DNA from 3 places in the Streptomyces sp. NPDC001231 genome. Region 1 is predicted to be linked to each of the others. Evidence: riboswitches for the same ligand, from Rfam matches in the RefSeq annotation. Region 1 holds a riboswitch; each other region holds the start of a gene.

What was found. A riboswitch is a leader RNA that binds a small molecule or an ion and turns the genes downstream of it on or off. The one in region 1 is predicted to bind thiamine pyrophosphate.
Region 2: linked by a shared signal. The riboswitch ahead of thiC (phosphomethylpyrimidine synthase ThiC) and the one ahead of thiO (glycine oxidase ThiO) in region 1 are both predicted to bind thiamine pyrophosphate.
Region 3: linked by a shared signal. The riboswitch ahead of ACFY3J_RS10070 (thiamine ABC transporter substrate binding subunit) and the one ahead of thiO (glycine oxidase ThiO) in region 1 are both predicted to bind thiamine pyrophosphate.

The regions. Positions count from the first base shown of each region.
Region 1 is NZ_JBIAXS010000002.1:114-4,135, reverse strand. It holds gene ACFY3J_RS02765 (Rv2175c family DNA-binding protein) at 1-259, opposite strand, end outside; gene ACFY3J_RS02760 (NAD(P)/FAD-dependent oxidoreductase) at 326-1,555, opposite strand; TPP riboswitch at 1,774-1,886, shown strand; gene thiO (glycine oxidase ThiO) at 1,883-3,049, shown strand; gene thiS (sulfur carrier protein ThiS) at 3,046-3,246, shown strand; gene ACFY3J_RS02745 (thiazole synthase) at 3,250-4,022, shown strand, end outside.
Region 2 is NZ_JBIAXS010000005.1:98,006-102,027, reverse strand. It holds gene ACFY3J_RS08180 (SsgA family sporulation/cell division regulator) at 1-108, shown strand, start outside; gene ACFY3J_RS08175 (YibE/F family protein) at 212-1,717, opposite strand; TPP riboswitch at 1,789-1,966, shown strand; gene thiC (phosphomethylpyrimidine synthase ThiC) at 1,959-3,791, shown strand; gene ACFY3J_RS08165 (hypothetical protein) at 3,941-4,022, shown strand, end outside.
Region 3 is NZ_JBIAXS010000006.1:206,250-210,271, forward strand. It holds gene ACFY3J_RS10060 (hypothetical protein) at 1-123, shown strand, start outside; gene rlmN (23S rRNA (adenine(2503)-C(2))-methyltransferase RlmN) at 249-1,355, shown strand; TPP riboswitch at 1,388-1,493, shown strand; gene ACFY3J_RS10070 (thiamine ABC transporter substrate binding subunit) at 1,575-2,651, shown strand; gene ACFY3J_RS10075 (ABC transporter permease) at 2,699-4,022, shown strand, end outside.

The DNA of each region.
Region 1 (4,022 bases):
CGATCATCTCTTCGGCCGTGAAGCCGTCGTCCCTCAGGAGCGTCAGGGTGCCGGACAGGCCCTTGACGACCTTGTCGCCGTCGATGAAGGCGGCGGGGACGTGCAGCGCGCGGTTCTCACCCCTGCGTACGGCGATGAGCTGGCCCTCCTTGACCAGTTGCCGCACACGTGTCACCTCGACGCCGAGCTGTTCGGCGATGTCGGGAAGGGTGAGCCAGGCAGGGACGAGAGCGTCGATCTTCGTGTCAATCTCGGTCACGGAAACAAGCGTGCCATCTGCCACTGCCACTCGGAAGCCAGGCCCGTCCACTCGGGGCCGCGTGCCTCATGCCGTCGCCGTCTTCAGGGGCTTCGCCGGGTCCGCCAGCAGCCGCGGATCCATGGGCGTGCCGGACTCGATCAGCCGCCGCCCCTGCGCCAGATCCCGCGGTCGGCCGACGGCCAGCAGAGCGACGAGCCGGCCCTCGCGGAGCCAGCAGACCGTCCACGCCGGTCCGGTGCGATCGCCGCGCCAGACGACGGTGTCGGCCGACGTGTGGTGACCGGCGTACTGCACGAAGCGCCCGAACTGCTCGGACCAGAAGTACGGGACCGGGTCGTAGACCACGGGGGTGAGGCCGACGATGTCGGCCGCGACCGTGCGCGGGCCCTGGAGCGCGTTGTCCCAGTGGTGGATCAGCAGGCGCTCGCCGTACCTGCCCGAGGGGAAGGAGGCGCAGTCGCCGACCGCGTACACGTCCGGCACGGACGTGCGCAGGTGGTCGTCGGCCAGCACGTCCCCGTGCCGGCCCAGCTCGATGCCGGAGCCGGCCAGCCAGCCGGTGGCGGGGCGCGCGCCGATGCCGACCACGACGGCGCCCGCGGGCAGCCGCGCGCCGTCGTCGAGCACCACCGCGCCGGGTTCGACGCGCTCCACGCGCGCGTGGGTACGCAGTTCGGCGCCGCTGTCGGCGTACCAGGCGGTCATCGGCTCGGCCACCTCCGCGGGCAGCGCCCCCGCGAGCGGCCGGTCCGCGGCCTCCACGACGGTCACGGCGCAGCCCGCCTCGCGCGCGGCGGTGGCGAACTCGGCGCCGATCCAGCCCGCGCCGACGACCACGATGTCGTGCTGCTCGGTGAGCACCGGCCGCAGCCGTTCGGCGTCGTCCAGGGTGCGCAGCAGGTGGACCCCGGGAACGCCCTCCGCGCCGGGCAGCCGAATCGGTTCGGCACCGGTGGCCAGGACGAGGACGTCGTACGGCACCGGACCGGCCGAGGTCTCCAGCACATGCGCGTCGGGCCGCACGGCCAGCGCCTCGCAGCCGAGCCTCAGTTCGAGGTCGAGCGCCTCGAAGTCGATGTCGAAGGCGGAACCCTCGGCCTTGCCCAGCAGGACGGCCTTGGACAGCGGCGGCCGGTCGTAGGGCTGGTGGGGTTCGGCGCCGATCAGTGTCACGGTGCCGGTGAAGCCCTGCTCGCGCAGGGCGACCGCGGTCTGCACGCCGGCCATGCCCGCGCCCGCGACGACCACGCGCCGCGGCCCTGATGTGCCCTGTTCCTGCGTCTGGTCGCTCACCTGATCACCATAAGTCAACTGACAGGCCGTCAGTCAGGGGGCGTTCCGTCCCGCTTGGGCCGGCCGTACCGGAAGTCGAGCCGGTCGTCTCCCCTGGTACCCGCCGGATGGCCTCGTACGACGTCCCGTCTCCGCGTACTCGGCGTACCCGGCGTACTCGGCCCGGACGGAAGGCTCCCTTACTGGGGCGACGCTCCGCGGGCTAGGGTGGCCACCGTACAAGCACTCGCGGGAGCCCGGACGCACCGGGCTGAGAGGGAGGCTGGCGGCCTCCGACCGTACGAACCTGATCCGGGTCATGCCGGCGAAGGGAGGAGCTGGACGCCCATGTCGTTGCCACGTACATCAGACGTCCTCGTCGTGGGGGGCGGGATCATCGGGCTGGTGACGGCCTGGCGCTCGGCGCAGCGCGGGTTCACCACGGCCGTGGTGGACCCCGAGCCGGGCGGCGGGGCCGCACAGGTGGCCGCCGGGATGCTGGCCGCCGTCACCGAACTGCACTACGGCGAGCAGACCCTGCTCGGACTCAACCTGGCCTCCGCCCGCCGCTACCCGGACTTCGTGGCCGAGCTGACCGGGCTGACCGGCCACGACCTCGGCTACCGCCGCTGCGGCACCCTCGCCGTCGCACTGGACGCCGACGACCGCGCCCACCTGCGGGAACTGCACGACCTTCAACGCCGTTCGGGCCTGGACTCCGAGTGGCTGTCCGGGCGGGAGTGCCGCCGGCTCGAACCGATGCTCGCGCCGGGCGTCCGCGGCGGGCTGAGGGTGGACGGCGACCACCAGATCGACCCGCGGCGGCTCGCCGGCGCCCTGGTCACGGCCTGCGAGCGGGCGGGCGTGGTCTTCCACCGCGGGTGGGCCGAGCGGCTCACCGTCGCCCGCGACCGCGCCACGGGCTGTGTGCTGCGCGACGGCACCGCGCCGGCCGCGGACCGCGTGGTGCTCGCGGCGGGCAGCCACAGCGGACGGCTCGGGGGCGTCCCGGACGACGTGCTGCCGCCGGTGCGGCCGGTGAAGGGGCAGGTGCTGCGGCTGACGGTACCGAAGCGGTACGCGCCGTTCCTGAGCCGTACCGTGCGCGCCGTGGTGCGCGGCAGCCAGGTCTACCTGGTGCCGCGGCTCAGCGGCGAGCTGGTCGTCGGGGCCACGAGCGAGGAGCTGGGCTGGGACACGACGGTGACGGCGGGCGGCGTGTACGAGCTGCTGCGCGACGCGCACGAGCTGGTGCCCGGGATCACCGAGCTGCCGCTCACGGAGACCCGGGCGGGACTCCGGCCCGGCTCCCCCGACAACGCGCCGCTGCTCGGCCCGACCGGGCTGGACGGCCTGCTGCTGGCCACCGGGCACTTCCGCAACGGCGTGCTGCTCACGCCGGTCACCGGTGACGCCATGGCGCACGTCCTGACCACCGGCGAGCTGCCGGACGAGGTCCGTCCCTTCTCCCCCAGGCGTTTTCACACCACGGCACTCACGGAGCGGCCCGTATGAACATCTCCGTCAACGGCGAGCCCCGCCGGGTCACGCCCGGCACGTCCCTCGACACCGTCGTGCGGACCCTGAGCGCGGCGCCCTCCGGGGTGGCCGCCGCCCTCAACGAGACCGTCGTCCCGCGCGCGCGGTGGTCGTCCACGGCCCTGGCCGAGGGCGACCGCGTCGAAGTGCTGACCGCCGTCCAGGGAGGCTGAGCCATGGCCGACGATCCCTTCGTCCTCGGTGGTACGTCCTTCACCTCCCGGCTGATCATGGGCACCGGCGGCGCGCCCAGCCTGGAGGTACTGGAGCGGGCGCTCACAGCCTCCGGCACGGAGCTGACCACGGTCGCCATGCGGCGGGTGGACCCCTCGGTGCGCGGCTCCGTGCTGTCGGTGCTGGAGTCGCTCGGGATCCGGGTGCTGCCCAACACCGCGGGCTGCTTCACCGCGGGTGAGGCGGTGCTCACCGCCCGGCTGGCGCGGGAGGCGCTGGGCACGGACCTCGTCAAGCTGGAGGTCGTCGCCGACGAGCGCACGCTGCTGCCGGACCCGATCGAGCTGCTGGACGCGGCGGAGACGCTGGTCGACGACGGGTTCACGGTGCTGCCGTACACGAACGACGATCCGGTGCTGGCGCGGAAGCTGGAGGACGTGGGCTGCGCCGCGATCATGCCCCTGGGCTCGCCCATCGGGTCCGGGCTCGGCATCCGCAACCCGCACAACTTCCAGCTGATCGTGGAGCACGCGCGCGTGCCGGTGATTCTGGACGCCGGCGCCGGTACGGCCTCGGACGCGGCGCTGGCCATGGAGCTGGGGTGTGCCGGGGTGATGCTCGCCTCGGCGGTGACGCGGGCGCAGGAGCCCGTGATGATGGCCGCGGCGATGCGGTCCGCCGTCGAGGCGGGGCGGCTGGCCCGGCTGGCCGGGCGGATCCCCAAGCGGCACTTCGCTCAGGCGTCGTCCCCGGCGGAGGGCCTGGCCAGACTGGA
Region 2 (4,022 bases), on a different contig from region 1:
ACGGACAAGCTGGTGCCCCTGGGCCAGGAGGGTGCGCTGGCCGACTTCGACGCCCACCTCGACGAAGCCCTGGACCGCATCCTGGCGGAGGAGCAGAGCGCGGGCTGAGGCGTCACGGCAGCGGACGCGGGTGGTGGTGTAACGCTTCGCCACGGCCTCAGGGGGTGCAGGAACGCTTCGTCGGCCGTCCAAGCAGCCCCCGCGTACGCAGTCAGCGCCTGCGACGCCTGCCCCTTCCACCGCGCGTCGGAGCGGGCAGGGTGGCCTGTGCCGCGGCCTGCGTCCGTCCCGTGCGGTCGGCCGAGACCACGAGTGCCGCCAGCGCCGTGGTGACCGGAACGGAGGCGACCAGGCCGATCGAGCCCACCAGTGTGCGCACGATCTCCTCCGCGACGAGCTCACTGGTGGCGACGGTCGTCACGCTGCTCTGCGCGATGGAGAACAGCAGCAGCAGCGGGAGCGCGGCACCCGCGTACGCGAGGACGAGGGTGTTGACGACGGAGGCGATGTGGTCGCGTCCGATACGGATGCCCGCACGGTACAGCCCGCGCCAGCCCATCGCGGGGTTGGCCTCGTGCAGCTCCCAGACCGCCGAGGTCTGTGTCACCGTCACATCGTCCAGGACGCCGAGCGAGCCGATGATGACACCGGCGAGCAGCAGGCCGCTCATGTCTATCGACGGATACAGGCCGTGGATCAGACCGGTGCTGTCGTCGGTGTTGCCGGTCAGCGCGGCCCAGCCGATGAACAGCGAGCCCAGGAAGCCGATCAGCATCAGCGAGATCAGCGTGCCGAGCACCGCGACCGAGGTACGGGCGGACAGGCCGTGACACATGTACAGCGCGATCAGCATGATGGCGCTGGCCCCCACCACCGCCACGACCAGAGGGTTCGAGCCCTGCAGGATCGCGGGCAGGATGAAGAGGTTCAGCACCAGGAAGCTGATGGCCAGCGCGACCAGCGCCATCACGCCCCGCATCCGCCCGACGACCACGACGGCGAGTGCGAAGAGACCGGCCAGCAGCGCCATCGGGAAGCGCCGGTTGACGTCGGTGACCGAATACTGCAAGTCCTTGGGTGCCGAGGGCTCGTAGGCGACCACGACCTTCTCGCCCTGGTGCAGCTGCCGGGACTGGTCGGGCTGCACGATCTCGGTGAAGGTACGGCCCTTGTCCTTGCCGCCGTCCACCCGGATCGTGGCCTTCTTGCAGTTCCCGGCCTGCTGCTGCGCGGAGGAACCCTCGGCGGTGGAGGTGTCGCCGGTCGGTGTGCCCCCGGAGGCGTTCACCGACTGGCAGCTGACCCGGAGCACCTCGACGACGGTGGCCTGCTGCGTCTGCCGGTCGAAGCCCACCCCGGTGCGCTCGTGCGACGGGGCGCCGCCGGGCCACAGCACGGCGAGTCCGGCAGCCACCAGTGCGGCGAACGGGATGAGGATCGCCGCGATCACCTTGCGGAGGTGTTTCGACACGGGTGCGGCCGGTCCGTGGCTGTGACTGTGCCCGCCACCGCTTCCCGGGCCGTGCCCGGTGCCGTTCCCCGGGCCGTGCCCGGTGCCGTTCCCCGGGCCGTGCCCGGTACTGCTCCCCGGCCCGTGCCCGCCACCGGTCGCGGGTCCGTGTCCGTGGCCCGTGGCGGTGGCTTCCTGGCCGTGCCGGAAGTCCTGTCCGCGTCGGGGCTCGGGCGGCGGATGGGGGAACTGCTCTGTCGTGGTCACCGCCCGATCATCGCAAGAACGGCACAGGCCCACTGTTCACCGCGCCACAAATGACGCTAGCGTGGAGGCACCTTTGCACACGCGGGAGCTCGGAGCACCGGGCTGAGAGGGCGCTGACCTCCGTCTTTGCGATGTTTCACGTGGAACGTGCGATGTTTCACAGGAAACGCCGGCAGACGGACACCGCTGCGTCGACCGCTGAACCTGTTACCGGGTAATGCCGGCGTAGGGAGTAGGTCTCATGACCAACAAGGACGTACGCACGCCTGCCTCCAAGCAGATCTCCAGCGACGCGGAGCGGATCGATTCCGACGCCTCCGGCGGGGAGGCCGGGAAGTCCATCGGCTGGCACAAGGGCTACGTGGAGGGCTCACGCCCCGATCTGCGAGTGCCGGTCCGTCAGGTGCACCTCACCAACGGGCAGTCCGTCACGCTGTACGACACCTCCGGCCCGTACACCGATCCACTCGTCGGTACCGATGTCCGCAGGGGCCTGCCGCCGTTGCGGGAGAACTGGATCGTGGCCCGCGGCGACACCGAGGAGTACGCGGGCCGTCCCGTCCGTCCCGAGGACGACGGGATCAAGCACACCTCGCCACGCGGCGGTCTGCGCAACCTCGACGCGGTGTTTCCGGGACGGCCGCGCCAGCCGCGCCGCGGCCGCGACGGAGGAGCGGTGACGCAGCTCGCCTACGCGCGCCGCGGGGAGATCACGCCGGAGATGGAGTTCGTGGCCATCCGGGAGAACGTTGCTCCCGAGACCGTCCGCGAGGAGATCGCGGCGGGCCGCGCGGTGCTGCCGGCCAACGTCAACCACCCGGAGATCGAGCCGATGATCATCGGCAAGCGGTTCCTGGTGAAGGTCAACGCCAATATCGGAAACTCCGCGGTGTCCTCCTCCATCGAGGAGGAGGTGGAGAAGATGACCTGGGCGACCCGCTGGGGCGCCGACACGGTCATGGACCTCTCCACCGGCCGCAACATCCACACCACCCGTGAGTGGGTGCTGCGCAACTCCCCCGTCCCCATCGGCACGGTCCCGCTCTACCAGGCCCTGGAGAAGGTCGACGGCAAGGCCGAGGAACTGACCTGGGAGATCTACAAGGACACCGTCATCGAGCAGGCCGAACAGGGCGTGGACTACATGACCGTCCACGCCGGGGTACGCCTCGCCTACGTGCCGCTGACCGCGAACCGTAAGACCGGAATCGTCTCGCGCGGCGGCTCGATCATGGCCGCCTGGTGCCTGGCGCACCACAAGGAGTCGTTCCTCTACGAGAACTTCGAGGAGCTCTGCGAGATCCTCGCCGCCTACGACGTCACGTACTCGTTGGGCGACGGACTCCGGCCCGGCTCGATCGCGGACGCCAACGACGAGGCACAGTTCGCGGAACTGCGCACGCTCGGGGAACTCGGCCGGATCGCCAGGCGTTTGGACGTACAGACCATGATTGAGGGCCCGGGCCATGTCCCGATGCACAAGATCAAGGAGAACATCGACCTTCAGCAGGAGATCTGCGATGAGGCTCCGTTCTATACGCTCGGCCCGCTGACGACGGACGTCGCCCCGGCGTACGACCACATCACCTCCGGCATCGGCGCCGCGATGATCGCCTGGTGGGGCACGGCCATGCTCTGCTACGTGACGCCCAAGGAGCACCTGGGGCTGCCCAACCGTGACGACGTCAAGACCGGCGTCATCACCTACAAGATCGCCGCCCACGCGGCCGACCTCGCCAAGGGGCACCCGGGCGCGCAGGAGTGGGACGACGCACTGTCCGACGCCCGCTTCGAGTTCCGGTGGGAGGACCAGTTCAATCTCTCCCTCGACCCGGACACGGCACGGGAGTTCCACGACGAGACCCTCCCGGCGGAACCCGCCAAGACGGCCCACTTCTGCTCGATGTGCGGCCCGAAGTTCTGCTCGATGAAGATTAGCCAAAGCATCACAGAGCGGTTCGGCGGTGCAGCGGCTGAGGGGGCCACGGCGGAGGAGATCGCTGAGGGCATGCTGCAGAAGTCGAAGGAGTTCGCGGAGGCGGGGAACCGGGTGTACCTGCCCATCGCGGACTGATGGAGCGGCTGGGTAGTTCTTCTGCTGAGCGGGGCTACCCAGCCGCCGGCCGCATGGAACCATGCTGCTTCTGCGCAGGAGGGCAGGTCGACTCGCCTCGAAAAACTGGTTCGTAGGCGGCAGTGGAGTCTCGTACGGTCGTCGGCGTGATGGACATGATCGGTGAACCGCGCAGGATCGGAGTGCCCGAGCCTGAAGCGAGGCTGCGGTTCGAGGCAGAGCCCCAGAAGG
Region 3 (4,022 bases), on a different contig from region 1:
GCCGGTGGCAGTGCACACTTCTTCGCCGTGGAGATCATCAAGGGCGAGCTTGAGGTCTTCTGGCACGCCCATACCCACCAGGTCAGGGTGTGGCTCGACGAGTGGCCGGCAGTCGACGCGTGATCGCCCCTGGGCCGTCTGTGGGCCGTCCGAGGCCGCTCAGTAGCGACCGGTGACGACTGCTAACGACAGCCGTAGGGAGCGACAGCCGCAGGTCACCCAAGTGGATCTGCGACACTGGTACCACCATGCCCAAGCCCGGAGAACTCACTTTCGTCGCCCCGCGCGGTGCCAAGAAGCCGCCGCGGCACCTTGCCGACCTGTCGCCCGCCGAGCGCAAGGAGGCCGTCGCCGCGATCGGCGAGAAGCCGTTCCGTGCCAAGCAGCTCTCGCAGCACTACTTCGCGCGGTACGCGCACGACCCGGAGCAGTGGACCGACATCCCCGCCGGATCCCGCGCCAAGCTCCAGGAGGCGCTGCTTCCCGAGCTGATGACGGTCGTACGGCATCTGTCGACCGACGAGGGGACCACGCGCAAGACGCTGTGGCGCCTGTTCGACGGCACGCTCGTGGAGTCGGTGCTCATGCGCTACCCGGACCGGGTGACCATGTGCATCAGCTCGCAGGCGGGCTGCGGAATGAACTGCCCGTTCTGCGCCACGGGACAGGCCGGGCTCGACCGGAACCTGTCCACCGCCGAGATCGTGCACCAGATCGTGGACGGGATGCGCGCCCTGCGGGACGGAGAGGTCCCCGGTGGTCCCGCGCGCCTGTCGAACATCGTCTTCATGGGCATGGGCGAGCCGCTCGCCAACTACAACCGCGTCGTCGGCGCCATCCGAGCCCTGACCGACCCCGAGCCGGACGGGCTCGGCCTGTCCCAGCGCGGGATCACCGTCTCGACGGTGGGTCTGGTTCCGGCCATCCACCGGTTCTCCGACGAGGGCTTCAAGTGCCGCCTCGCCATCTCCCTGCACGCACCGGACGACGAGCTGCGCGACACGCTCGTCCCGGTCAACACGCGGTGGAAGGTGCGGGAGGTGCTCGACGCCGGATTCGAGTACACCGCCAGGTCCGGGCGCAGGCTGTCCATCGAGTACGCGCTGATCCGGGACATCAACGACCAGGCGTGGCGCGGCGACCGGCTCGGCCGGCTGCTCAAGGGCAGGCCGGTGCACGTCAACCTCATCCCGCTGAACCCGACGCCCGGCTCCAAGTGGACGGCGTCCCGCCCCGAGGACGAGAAGGCGTTCGTCGAGGCGATCGCCGCCCACGGTGTGCCGGTGACCATCCGGGACACCCGCGGGCAGGAGATCGACGGCGCCTGCGGTCAGCTGGCTGCCACCGAAAGGTAGCCGGACGGTAGGCTGATACCGCACACATCTTCATATTCCGACAGGGGAGCGCCACAGCGCTGAGAGTGCGGCACCGGCCGCAGACCCTCTGAACCTCGCCCAGGTCATTCTGGGTAGGAAGTTCGGTCATCACTCAAGCTGTTGTGCCCTGCCCGGGTGTCCCTCGCGGATCCCGGGCAGGGCCGCGTCTCTTCCTGGCCAACCCCCAGGAGGACTTCAGTGCACACCAAGACGTTCGCCGCCGTGGCGGTCGGGCTCGGCCTGGTCACGCTGTCGGCGTGCGGTTCGTCGCCGGGCGAGAAGAGTTCGGCCGGCTCCAGGACGGTGACCCTGGTCAGCCACAACTCATGGGCCGTCTCCAAGAGCGTCATCGCGGACTTCGAGAAGAGCTCCGGCTACAAGGTCAAGGTCCTCGAGGACGGCGACGCCGGCCAGGCCGTCAACAAGGCCATCCTCACCAAGGACAACCCGCAGGGCGACGTCTTCTTCGGCGTCGACAACACGCTGCTGTCCCGCGCCCTGGACAACGGGCTGTTCCAGTCGTACGAGCCGAAGGGTTCGGACCTGATCCTGCCGCAGTACCGCGTCGACGAGGCGAAGCACCGGGTCACGCCCATCGACACCGGCGACATCTGCGTCAACTACGACAAGAAGTACTTCGCCGACCACAAGCTGACCCCGCCCGCCTCGTTCGACGACCTGGTCAAGCCGGAGTACAAGAACCTCCTCGTCACCGAGAACGCCGCCACCTCCTCGCCCGGCCTCGGCTTCCTGCTCGGCACCGCCGCCCAGTACGGCGACAAGGGCTGGCAGGACTACTGGAAGAAGCTCAAGGCCAACGGCGTCAAGGTCGTCGACGGCTGGGAGCAGGCCTACAACCAGGAGTTCTCCGGATCCGCCGGCGGCAGGAAGGCCAAGGGCGACCGTCCCCTCGTCGTCTCCTACGCCTCCTCGCCGCCCGCCGAGGTCATCTACGCCGACCCGCGGCCGAAGACCGCGCCGACCGGCGTCGCGCAGGGCACCTGCTTCCGCCAGGTCGAGTACGCGGGACTGCTCGCCAACGCCGGGAACACCGAAGGGGGCAAGGCCCTCCTGGACTTCCTGATCACCAAGAAGTTCCAGGACGACATGCCGCTGAACATGTTCGTCTACCCGGTGCGCGAAGGCGCCCAGGTCCCCCCGGAGTTCGCGGAGTACGGCCCCCAGGCCAAGAACCCCGAGACCATGGCCCCCGCCAAGATCGCCGCCAACCGTGACCAGTGGGTCAAGTCGTGGACCTCGCTCGTCCTCAGGTAGGCCGCGGACGCGGCCGCCGGACGGGGAACGCGGCGCGGCTCGGTCTCATGGCCGTGCCCGTCGCGTTCTTCGCGGCGTTCTTCGCCTACCCCGTGGCCGCGATCGTCCGGCGCGGTCTGGAGGCCGACGGGGCCTGGCGGTTGGGGCGGATCGCCGATGTGCTCGGGCAGTCCGACATCCGGCACGTGCTGTGGTTCACCACCTGGCAGGCGCTCGCCTCCACCGTGCTCACCCTGCTCGTAGCCCTGCCCGGCGCCTATGTCCTCGCGCGCCTCGACTTCCCCGGCCGGCAGGTCCTGCGGGCCGTCGTCACCGTGCCGTTCGTGCTGCCCACGGTCGTGGTCGGCACCGCGTTCCTCGCGCTGGTCGGGCGCGGCGGCCTGCTCGACGAACTGTGGGGCGTACGGCTGGACACCACGGTCTGGGCGATCCTGCTCGCCCACGTCTTCTTCAACTACGCCGTCGTCGTACGGACCGTGGGCGGTCTGTGGGCGGGGCTCGACCCGCGCCAGGAGGAGGCGGCCCGGATGCTCGGCGCCTCGCCGCTCGCCGCCTGGCGCAAGGTCACCCTGCCCGCGCTGGCGCCCGCGGTCGCCGCCGCCGCGCTCATGGTCTTCCTGTTCACGTTCACCTCCTTCGGTGTGGTGCAGATCCTCGGCGGCCCGACCTTCTCGACCCTCGAGGTGGAGATCTACCGGCAGACGTCCGAGATCTTCGACCTGGCCACCGCCGCGGTCCTGACGATCGTCCAGTTCGCCGCGGTGGGCGCGATCCTCGCGGTGCACGCCTGGACCGTGCGGCGCCGGGAGTCCGCGCTGAAGCTGGTCGACGCCTCGCTGACCGCCCGCCGGCCGCGCGGCGCCGGGCAGTGGACGCTGCTGGCCGGGGTCCTCGCCACCGTCGCCGTCCTCCTCGTGCTGCCGCTCGCCGTGCTGGTGCAGCGGTCGCTCACCGCGCCCCGGTTCGGCTACTACCGGGCGCTGACGAACGCGGACGGCGGCACCTTCCTGGTCGCGCCGATCGAGGCCGTCGGCACCTCCCTGAGCTATGCCGCCGCGGCGACCGCCATCGCCGTGGTGATCGGCGCGCTCGCCGCCGCGGCCCTCACCCGCCGTGACGCAGGCCGGCTCGTACGCGGCTTCGACGCGCTGCTGATGCTGCCGCTCGGGGTCTCCGCGGTGACCGTCGGCTTCGGCTTCCTGATCGCCCTGGACCGCCCGCCGCTGGACCTCAGGCAGTCCTGGATCCTGGTCCCCCTCGCGCAGGCGCTGGTCGGCGTGCCCTTCGTCGTACGGACCATGCTGCCCGTGCTGCGCGCGGTGGACGTACGGCTGCGGGAGGCGGCGGCCGTGCTCGGGGCCTCGCCGTGGC